Regions from separate parts of the Mesorhizobium sp. LCM 4577 genome, predicted to be linked through region 2. Evidence: predicted binding sites of a transcription regulator. Region 2 holds the regulator's gene; the other holds the start of a gene.
What was found. Region 2 encodes PhoB, which activates phosphate uptake and scavenging genes when phosphate is short. Its sites were predicted from a motif close to TGTCATNNANCTGTCAT; they were not measured.
Positions count from the first base shown of each region.

Region 1: a site for PhoB is predicted at 2,267-2,283, ahead of LCM4577_RS14375 (ceramide glucosyltransferase). Genes of this name have one in related genera too.

Region 1 covers NZ_MDDU01000011.1:117,057-121,552, reverse strand. The annotation lists gene LCM4577_RS14380 (O-succinylhomoserine sulfhydrylase) at 1-951, shown strand, start outside; gene LCM4577_RS14375 (ceramide glucosyltransferase) at 970-2,112, opposite strand; gene apaG (Co2+/Mg2+ efflux protein ApaG) at 2,386-2,778, shown strand; gene LCM4577_RS14365 (Hsp33 family molecular chaperone) at 2,830-3,861, opposite strand; gene argF (ornithine carbamoyltransferase) at 3,985-4,496, opposite strand, start outside.
Region 2 covers NZ_MDDU01000056.1:53,457-58,788, reverse strand. The annotation lists gene xylF (D-xylose ABC transporter substrate-binding protein) at 1-450, opposite strand, end outside; gene LCM4577_RS33455 (ROK family protein) at 717-1,952, shown strand; gene phoB (phosphate regulon transcriptional regulator PhoB) at 2,278-2,967, opposite strand; gene phoU (phosphate signaling complex protein PhoU) at 2,985-3,692, opposite strand; gene pstB (phosphate ABC transporter ATP-binding protein PstB) at 3,713-4,516, opposite strand; gene pstA (phosphate ABC transporter permease PstA) at 4,513-5,332, opposite strand, start outside.

The sequences.
Region 1 (4,496 bases), on a different contig from region 2:
GATGCCCGCGCCACCGCGTCCGGCATGGCGGCCGTTTCCGCCGCCCTGCTCTGCAGCGTCAAGGCGGGCGACCATATCGTCGCCGCACGCGCGCTGTTCGGCTCCTGTCGCTGGGTGGTCGAGACGCTGGCGCCGCGCTACGGCATCCAGGCGACGCTGATCGACGGCACCGACATAGCCAATTGGGAAAAGGCGGTAAGGCCGAACACCAAGCTGTTCTTCCTGGAAAGCCCGACCAACCCGACGCTGGAGGTGGTCGACATTGCCGCGGTCGCCAAGCTCGCCAATTCGATCGGCGCGCGAGTCATCGTCGACAATGTCTTCGCCACGCCGCTGCAGCAGAAGCCGTTGCAGCTCGGCGCGCATATCGTGGTCTATTCGGCGACCAAGCACATAGACGGCCAGGGCCGCTGTCTCGGCGGCGTCATCCTGTCCGACAAGAAGTGGATCGACGAGAACCTGCACGACTATTTCCGCCACACCGGCCCGAGCCTGTCGCCCTTCAACGCCTGGACCCTGCTGAAAGGCCTGGAGACGCTGCCGCTGCGCGTGCGCCAGCAGACCGAGAGCGCCGGCAAGATCGCCGATTTCCTCGCCGGCCGCCCGGAGATCGCCCGCCTCATCTATCCGGGCCGCGCCGATCATCCGCAGGCGGATGTCGTGAAGAAGCAGATGTCTGGCGGCTCGACGCTGATCTGCCTCGACGTCAAGGGCGGCAAGCAGGCGGCCTTCGCCTTCCAGAACGCGCTCGACATCGTGCTGATCTCCAACAATCTCGGCGACGCCAAGAGCCTGATCACCCATCCCGCAACCACGACGCACAAGAACCTGAGCGACGAGGCCCGCGCCGAACTCGGCATCGGGCCCGGCACGCTCAGGCTCTCCGTCGGTCTGGAGGACACCGACGATCTGCTGACCGACATCGAAGAGGCGCTGAAAGCGGCCAAATAGGAAGCCGCGACCCAAATTTCAGGCGAGCTCTTCCAGCTCGGTCATGGCCTTGGTGCGGATGGTCATGGCATTGCCGCGCCATTCGACGGCGCCGCCGAACCAGGCGCGCGCCCAGATGGCGGGCAGCAGGACGTCGCGCACGATCATCGCGGTGACGCTGCGCGGCGACAGGTACCAACTCTTGGCAGAGGCCAGCAGGCACTCCGGCAGATAAGCGATCGCCAGCACGCACAAGGCCGTTGTGGGCAGGCTGATGCCGGCCCCTGCGGCGGCAATCAGCGCCAGCAGCAGCGGCGTCGCCGCGCCGGTCAGGATCTCCGGCGCAAAGAAGAGCGGGAACGTCACCCGGCGTAGCCGCGCCCAGCGCGTCTGCCGCGACCAGATCTCGGCGAAGCTGCGCTGGCCGAGCGGCTGCTCGAAAGGCGAGGCGACGAGATTGACGCGCAAGCCCAGGCTGTTGACCAGCTTGGTGGCGGCCGCGTCCTCGGCGATCTCGGCGGCCAAAGCCTGGATGCCGCCATTGGTGTCCAGCATCGGCTTGTTCCACAACATGCTCTTGCCTTGGGCGAAGCCGAGGCCGAGCGCCTCGCCGGCATATTGCCAGCGCGCCTGCAGCGTGTTGAGGAAGGCGCACTCGACTTCGGCCCAAAAACCGTCCGGCCGCGAGCCGATCGGCGTCGAGCAGACAAGGCCGGTGTCCGGCCGCCAGGCCGCCATCAGGTGCTGCACATAGTCCTTCGGCATCAAGACGTTGGAATCGGCGAGGATCACCCAATCGTGCCGCGCCGCCCGCCAGCCCTTGACGCAGTTGTTGAGCTTGGGATTGGCGCTGACGCGGTCGTCGCCGATCAGGAGCCGCGCCGGAACCTTGGGGTGGCGCACGATCGCCGCATCGATGAGCCTCACCACCGGGTCCTCGGCATGCGCGACGCAGAAGATCAGCTCATAGCCCGGCCAGTCGAGCGAGAAGGCGCGCTCCAGGGTCTCCTGCGTGAACGGCTCGACGCCGCGCGACGGCACGATGATCGAGACCGGCTGCGGGCCGTCAGGCGCCGCAATGACATGGCGCCGTTTCAGCCGCGAGGAGGCGAGCAGAATGCTGGCGAGATTGGACAGAAGAAGGGCTGACGAAGCCAGGCCGGCTGCGATAGTCAGTTCCATCGAGATCTGGTCACTCTATCTCTTTGCTTTCACGCAATTCCGGACGGAAAACCGCTCACACTTTCCTGGAATTGCTCTTGGCCGCAGCCAGCCATTCATCCGTTGCAGAGCGCCCGAGTCACCCCGCACGGTTTGTGCACACCAACATTGTCATGTGTCACTTAAATGACATTGTTTTTCGGCACGTGCGCTACAAGGCTGGCAGGATGGTCGGCGCTGCGTCCGTAACAGCGAAGCGCGACCAATGTTCCGCCGCGGCAACCGGAGTGGCCCATGTATCGCGCAGTGACGCGCAACATCGAAGTGCTGGTCAGGCCCTTCTATCTGGAGGACCGCTCCGATCCGTCCGAGAATCGCTATGTCTGGGGCTATCAGGTGACGATCGACAACCGCTCCGACGAATTCGTGCAGCTTTTGTCGCGCTACTGGCACATCACCGACGGCCAGGGCCGGGTCGAGGAGGTGCGCGGCGCCGGCGTCGTCGGCGATCAGCCGGAACTCAATCCCGGCGACAGCTATCAATACACGTCAGGCTGCCCGCTCTCGACGCCGTCGGGCATCATGGTCGGCCACTACACGATGCGCAACGGCCGCGGCGAGACGTTCGATATCGCCATTCCCGCCTTCTCGCTCGACATGCCGGGGACGAAGAGGACGGTGAATTAGAGAACTTGAGTTCCTCGCCCCCGCAAAGCGGGGAGAGGAACCGGAGCTTTCTCACTCCGCCGCGAACTCGGCCGGATCAAAGTCGTATTGCGTCGAGCAGAACTCGCAGGCGACATGAATGCCGCCGTCTTCGGTCGAGTCCTTGATCTCCTCGGCCGAAAAGCCTTCGAGAATGCCGTGGATCTTCTCGCGCGAGCAGGAGCACTGGTCGGCGACCGGCACACTGCTGAAAACCCGCACGCCGTGCTCGTGGAACAGCCGGTAGAGCAGCCGCTCGGCGCCGACCGTCGGATCGATCAGCTCGGTCGGCTCGATGGTGCCGAGCAGCGCCAGCAATTCCTGCCAGGAATTGTCGGCCGGATGGTCCGTCACCTCGCGGTCGTCGCCGTCGCCGCCCGAAATATCGGGAATGCGCATGCGCTCCGGCGCCTGCGGCAGGAACTGCGCCAGGATGCCGCCGGCGCGCCACTGCTCGCGCGCGCCGGCCGGGCCGGGCGTCACCAGCTTGGCGACCGACATCTTGATGTCGGTCGGGATCTGCTCCGACTGGCGGAAATAGGTGCGCGCGGCGTCCTCCAGCGAGGTGCCGTCGAGCTGGACGATGCCCTGGTAGCGCTGCGTATGCGCGCCCTGGTCGATGGTCAAAGCCAGGACACCGTTGCCAAGCAGCGTCTGCTGCGAGGCCTCGCCGGCGGCGACCAGCGCCTCCAGCCGGTCGGCATCGAAGCGCGCATAGGCGCGCAGCGCATGCGGCGTGGTGAAATCAGCCACCAGCATGTCGACCGGACCGTCGGTGCGGGTCTGCAGGATGAACTTGCCCTCGAACTTCAGCGAGGTGCCGAGCAGCACGGTGAGCACGCAGGCTTCCGCCAGCAGGCGGGCGACCGGCTCGGGATAATTGTGACGGCTCAAAATGGCGTCGAGCATCGGCCCGAGCTGCACGGTGCGGCCGCGCACATCGAGCGGCGCGACCTCGTAGGGCACGACGTGATCGTCGCCGGCGAAGCCGAATTCACCGAGTTGGGGTCTATGCTCAGCCAAGGTATGGGTTTCCAACATGACAAAACTCCGGGGCGCAGCCATGCAACCCGATGAGCCGCATGCGTCGAAGCGCGTTCAATTTACGTGATGGCCCGCAAATAGGCATCACATATCCCCAGATCAAGTTGACCCCGATCGGGCCGGAAGCGGTCAGGTCGGCCCTTCTCAAGCGCCCAGGCACCAGGCCAGCACCGCCTTCTGGGCGTGCAGCCGGTTCTCGGCCTCGTCGAAGACCACCGAATGCGGCCCGTCGATCACCTCGTCGGTGACCTCCTCGCCGCGATGCGCCGGCAGGCAGTGCATGAACAACGCATCGGCTTTGGCCTTCGCCATCAGCGCGGCATTCACCTGATAGGGCAAGAAGACGTTGTGGCCGCGGGCGCGGTGCTCCTGGCCCATCGAGACCCAGCTGTCGGTGACGACGCAGTCGGCCTGGTCGACGGCTTCCTCGGCGGACTTGGCAAACCGGACCTTGCCGCCATTGGCTTTCGACCAGTCGACATATTTCTCGAAAGGCTCGCTGCCCTCCGGCACCGCGACATTGAGGTTGAAGCGGAAGCGCGCCGAGGCTTCGAGCAGCGAATGCAGCACATTGTTGCCGTCACCGGTCCAGGCGAAAGTCTTGCCGGCCACCGGACCGCGATGCTCCTCATAGGTCATGATGTCGGCCATGAGCT
Region 2 (5,332 bases):
GACGTAGTTGCCTTCGGGCTTCACCTTGAACACCTCGCGGGCCTGCATGCGGCCGACTTCCTTGTTGTCGAAGGTCAGGTAGAACACGTCCTTGTTCTCAATCAGGCGGTCGTAGCCGACAACCGGGATGCCTTCGTCGAGCGCCTTCTGCACTGCCGGACCGACCGCCGAAGCGTCCTGCGCAAGGATGATCAGCGCGTTGGCGCCCTGCGAGATCAGGCTTTCGACGTCCGTCAGCTGCTTGCCCGGATTGGACTGCGCGTCGGCCGAAATATACTTGTCGCCGGCGGCCTCGATGGCGGCCTTCATCGCCGCTTCGTCGGTCTTCCAGCGCTCTTCCTGGAAATTCGACCACGAGACGCCGATCACCTTGTCCTTCGCCTCGGCGACCGACGCCAGCGTCAGCGACATGGCAACGCCCGCCAGGATGGCGGCTGCGAATTTCTTCATGATATCCTCCCTGCGCCCGTATGGCGCGACCCAGACTGGCCCGAAGGCCGGCACAGAGGCTTTTTTTCGAGCCTCGAAAAAACACTGATCCAACGCTGTGCCGCTGTCAACTCGGATTCTGATGGTTTTTGAGGTGCCGCGAACTTTTTTTCGAGCTCCGCAATAAATAATGACAGCGTCGGCTGCTTCTGCCAGTATCCCTAGCATGTCACCGGCGGCCCATGGCATCATCAAGCCGTGATGACCAGGAGGAAATACTTCAGCCAATGTCGGTCGGAATCCGCCACGACGATCTGCGCCGGCGCAACCGCGCCATGGTGATTTCGGCCGTGCGCCGCGCCGGTCAGCCATCGCGGACGGAGATCGCGGCCACCACCGGGCTCAGCCACTCGACCATTTCGGCGATTTCCGCCGATCTGATCCAGGAAGGCATTCTCACCGAAAGCAAGGCCAGCGAGCCGACGGCGTTGAAACGCGGCCGGCCGCAGATCGGCCTGGCGCTCAACCCCGAAGCCGCCGCGGTGCTGACCGTGGTGTTGTCGCTGAACTTCCTGTCGGTCGCCGTCATCGACTATGCCGGCCAGGTGATTGCCGAGGAGCAGCAGCGCCTGGACACACTTGTCATGCCGCGTGAAGAACTGATCGGCGAATGCATGGCGATCGTCCGGCGTCGGTTGCAGGATCCCGACCTCGACGTCGGCAGCGTCGCCCGCATCGCCATGGGTATCCAGGGCATTACCGATTCCCACGCGCGCGCCATGCTGTGGTCGCCGATCACGCCGCTGACCGACATTCCTTTTGCCGACATCCTCGAGAGGGAATTCGGCATTCCAGCCACCATGGAGAACGACTGCAACATGATGGCGGTGGCGCTGCAGTGGCGTGACCCCAACCGCTATCGCGACAATTTCATCGCCATTCTGTTGTCGCACGGCATCGGCATGGGCCTAGTGCTAAAGGGCCAGTTGTTCACCGGCACACATTCCTCCGGCGGTGAGTTCGGGCACATGATCCACCGTCCGGGCGGCGCGCTTTGCCGCTGCGGCCGGCGCGGCTGCGTGGAGGCCTATGCCGGCAACTACGCCATCTGGCGCAGCGCCATGGGCATAAGCGAGGATGCCGCGCCGACGGACGTCGGCGACGCCGACATGCGCGCGCTTGCCGCGAAGGCCCGGCTCGAGGAAGGTCCCGAGCGGGAGGCCTATCGCCGGGCCGGCGAGGCGCTGGGCTTCGGCCTCGGCAGCCTGTTCGCCCTCATCGATCCGGCGCCCGTCGCCATGGTCGGCGTCAGCGCGGCCGCCTTCGACCTGATCGAGCCGGCGCTGAGGAAGGCGATCGCCCAGACCGCCGGCGGCCAGCATTCGGAATCGATCTCCTTCGACACCGAGCCGAACGAGCTGCCGCTGATCCGCGAAGGCTGCGCCATGCGCGCGCTGACCTTCGTCGACCAGGAGATTTTCGCGCCGGGGGTTCAGGCAAGAGCGGGCAAGCACGTCGCTTGAGCCACTTTGAGTGATCGTTGGTTTCGAGTGTCCCGCTGGACACCGGAGATTAGCGAAGGCCCCGAAGCTTCGTCATTCCAGGGCGGAGCAGGAGCGAAGCTCCGTCGCGGAGACCCTGGAATCCATTCCGTTACCTCGGACGTCGGGCGCAGCCGAGCAGAATTCTGCGCCGCCGCAGCGCGTCGACGTCACGGAATGGATCCTCGGGTCTGCGCTGCGTCGCTACGCTCCTTGCTCCGCCCGTCGATGACGAAGCACGACCGTCCCGGCTACTCGCCAACGCATGCGATCCGGTAGCGGACGCGTCATTCTGCGAACGGCGAACCTAATCCTCCCGGATCGCATAGCCCGCCCCGCGGATGGTGCGGATGACGTCGGGCATGCGGCCGTTGTTGACGGCCTTGCGCAGGCGGCCGACATGGACGTCCACGGTGCGCTCGTCGATATAGATCGTCTCGCCCCAGACATTGTCGAGCAGCTGGCTGCGCGAGAACACGCGGCCGGGGTGGCGCATCATGAATTCGAGCAGCCGGAACTCGGTCGGGCCGAGCCTGATCTCGCTCTTCTTGCGGTAGACGCGATGCGATTCGCGGTCGAGCACGATGTCGCCGACCTTGAGCACGCTGGACAGCACCTCAGGCTTTGCGCGGCGCAACAGCGCCTTGACGCGCGCCATGAACTCCGGCGTCGAGAACGGCTTGACCAGATAGTCGTCGGCGCCGGTGGACAAACCTCGAACCCGATCGCTCTCTTCACCGCGCGCGGTCAGCATGATGATCGGCAGCCGCTCGGTCTCTGGCCGCATCCTGAGGCGCCGGCAAAGCTCGATGCCGGACACCGCCGGCACCATCCAGTCGAGCACGAGCAGGTCGGGAACGTTTTCCTGAAGGCGGATTTCGGCCTCGTCGCCGCGGGTCACCACTTCGACCTGGTAACCCTCGGATTCGAGATTGTAGCGGAGCAGCACCCCCAGCGGCTCCTCGTCCTCCACCACCATGATGCGTGGCGCGATCATCGGGGTAACCTTTTCCGTCAGGCCGCCGGCGCCGACATTGCCGTCTCGTCCTGCTTCGGACGGTTGGCGGGCAATTGCGTGCCGGTCAACACATAATAGGCGTTCTCGGCGATGTTGGTCACATGGTCGCCGATGCGCTCGAGGTTCTTGGCGCAGAACAGAAGATGCGTGCAAGCGGTGATGTTGCGCGGATCTTCCATCATATAGGTCAACAGCTCTCGGAAGACGGATGTGTATTTGACGTCGATGCGTTCGTCGTCGTTGCGAAGCTTGGCCAGCGCCGTGGCATCGCCCACCGTGTATTCCTGGATCACGCCCTGGACCTGGATCAGCACCATCTGCGCCATGGAATCGATCGAATGCGTGAGGTCGCGCGGCGCGGCGCTGACGCCGACCGAGCCGACGCGCTTGGCGATGTTCTTGGCGAGATCGCCGATGCGCTCGAGGTCGCCCGCCATGCGGATCGCTCCGACCACGCTGCGCAGGTCGTCGGCCATCGGCTGGCGCTTGGCGATCAGCGTGATGGCGCGGTCGTCGAGCTCGCGCTGCCTTGCGTCCATGATGGCGTCGTCGGAGACGACGCGCTGCGCCAGCGCATTGTCGCTTTCGAGCAGCGCCCTGGTCGAGGCGCCGACCATCGAGGCGGCAAGGTCGCCCATGTCGTTGATGAGCCGGCTGATCTGCCTCAGATCCTCGTCGAAGGAGGCGACGGTATGTTCGGCCATGATGATGTCCTCGTATGTCTTCAGCCGAAGCGGCCGGTGATGTAGTCCTGGGTGCGCTTCTCGCGGGGCGAGGTGAAGATCTTCTCGGTCCGGTCGAACTCCACCAGCTCGCCCAGATACATGAACGCCGTCTGCCGCGAGACGCGCGCCGCCTGCTGCATGTTGTGGGTGACGATGACGATCGTATAGTCGGCCTGCAATTCGTCGATCAGCTCCTCGATCTTGGCCGTCGACAGCGGATCGAGCGCCGAGGCCGGCTCGTCGAGCAGGATGACCTCGGGCTTGACCGCCACGGTGCGGGCGATGCACAGGCGCTGCTGCTGGCCGCCGGAAAGGCTGAGCCCGCTGGCGTTGAGCTTGTCCTTGACCTCGCTCCACAGCGCGGCGCGCTTCAGCGCCTGCTCGACGCGGCTGTCCATCTCGGCCTTGCTGATCTTCTCATAGAGCCTGACGCCGAAGGCGATGTTTTCGTAGATCGACATCGGGAACGGGGTCGGCTTCTGGAAAACCATGCCGATCTTGGTCCTGAGCAGGTTGAGGTCCTGCGAGCGGTCGAGGATGTTCTTGCCGTCGAGCAGCACCTGGCCTTCCGCGGTCTGCTTCGGATAGAGCTCGTAGATGCGGTTGAGCACGCGCAGCAGGGTCGACTTTCCGCAGCCCGACGGGCCGATGAAGGCCGTCACGCTGCGCTCCGGCAGGGACAGGTTGATGTCCTTCAGCGCCTTCGACTGGCCATAGTAGAAGTTGAGGTTCTTGACCTCGATCTTGGCCTTCTCGACGGTCGTCTCGGCTACGTTCAGGTCGGTGGACAACATCGGTTTCATCTGTCCTCTCTGCGTCCGGTCAGGCTGCGGGCGAAGATGCTCAGCCCGAGAACCGTCAGGGTGATTATGAGTGCGCCCGTCCAGGCCAGCTGCTGCCATTCCTCGTAAGGGCTGAGAGCGAACTGGAAGATGGTCACCGGCAGGCTGGCCATCGGGGCATTGAGATTGCTCGACCAGAACTGGTTGTTGAGCGCGGTGAAGAGAAGCGGAGCCGTCTCGCCGGAGATGCGCGCGATTGCCAAAAGGATGCCCGTGACGATGCCGGAGAGCGCCGCGCGGTAGGCGACGGAGCGGATCACCACCCAGCGCGGCGCGCCGATTGCCGTGCCCGCTTCACGCAGCGCGTTGGGCACAAGGTTCAGCATGTCCTCGGTGGTGCGCACCACGACGGGGATCACCAGGATCGACAGCGCGACGGCGCCGGCAATCGCGGAGAAGTGTCCCATCGGCCGCACCATCAGCTCGTAGACGAACAGGCCGATGATGATCGAAGGCGCCGACAACAGGATGTCGTTGATGAAGCGCACCACGGTGGTGAGCCTCGAGAAGCGTCCGTACTCGGCCATGTAGGTGCCGGCCAGCACGCCGATCGGCGTGCCGACGACAATGCCGATGACGGTCATCACGATGCTGCCGTAGATGGCGTTGAGCAGGCCGCCGGCATCGCCGGGCGGCGGCGTCATTTCAGTGAACACGGCCAGGTTCACCCCGGAGAGCCCCTTGTAGAGCAGGGCGCCGAGGATCAGCGCCAGCCATGCCAGGCCGATGCCGGCCGCGATGACGCACAGCGCCATCATCACGGCATTCTTGCGCTTG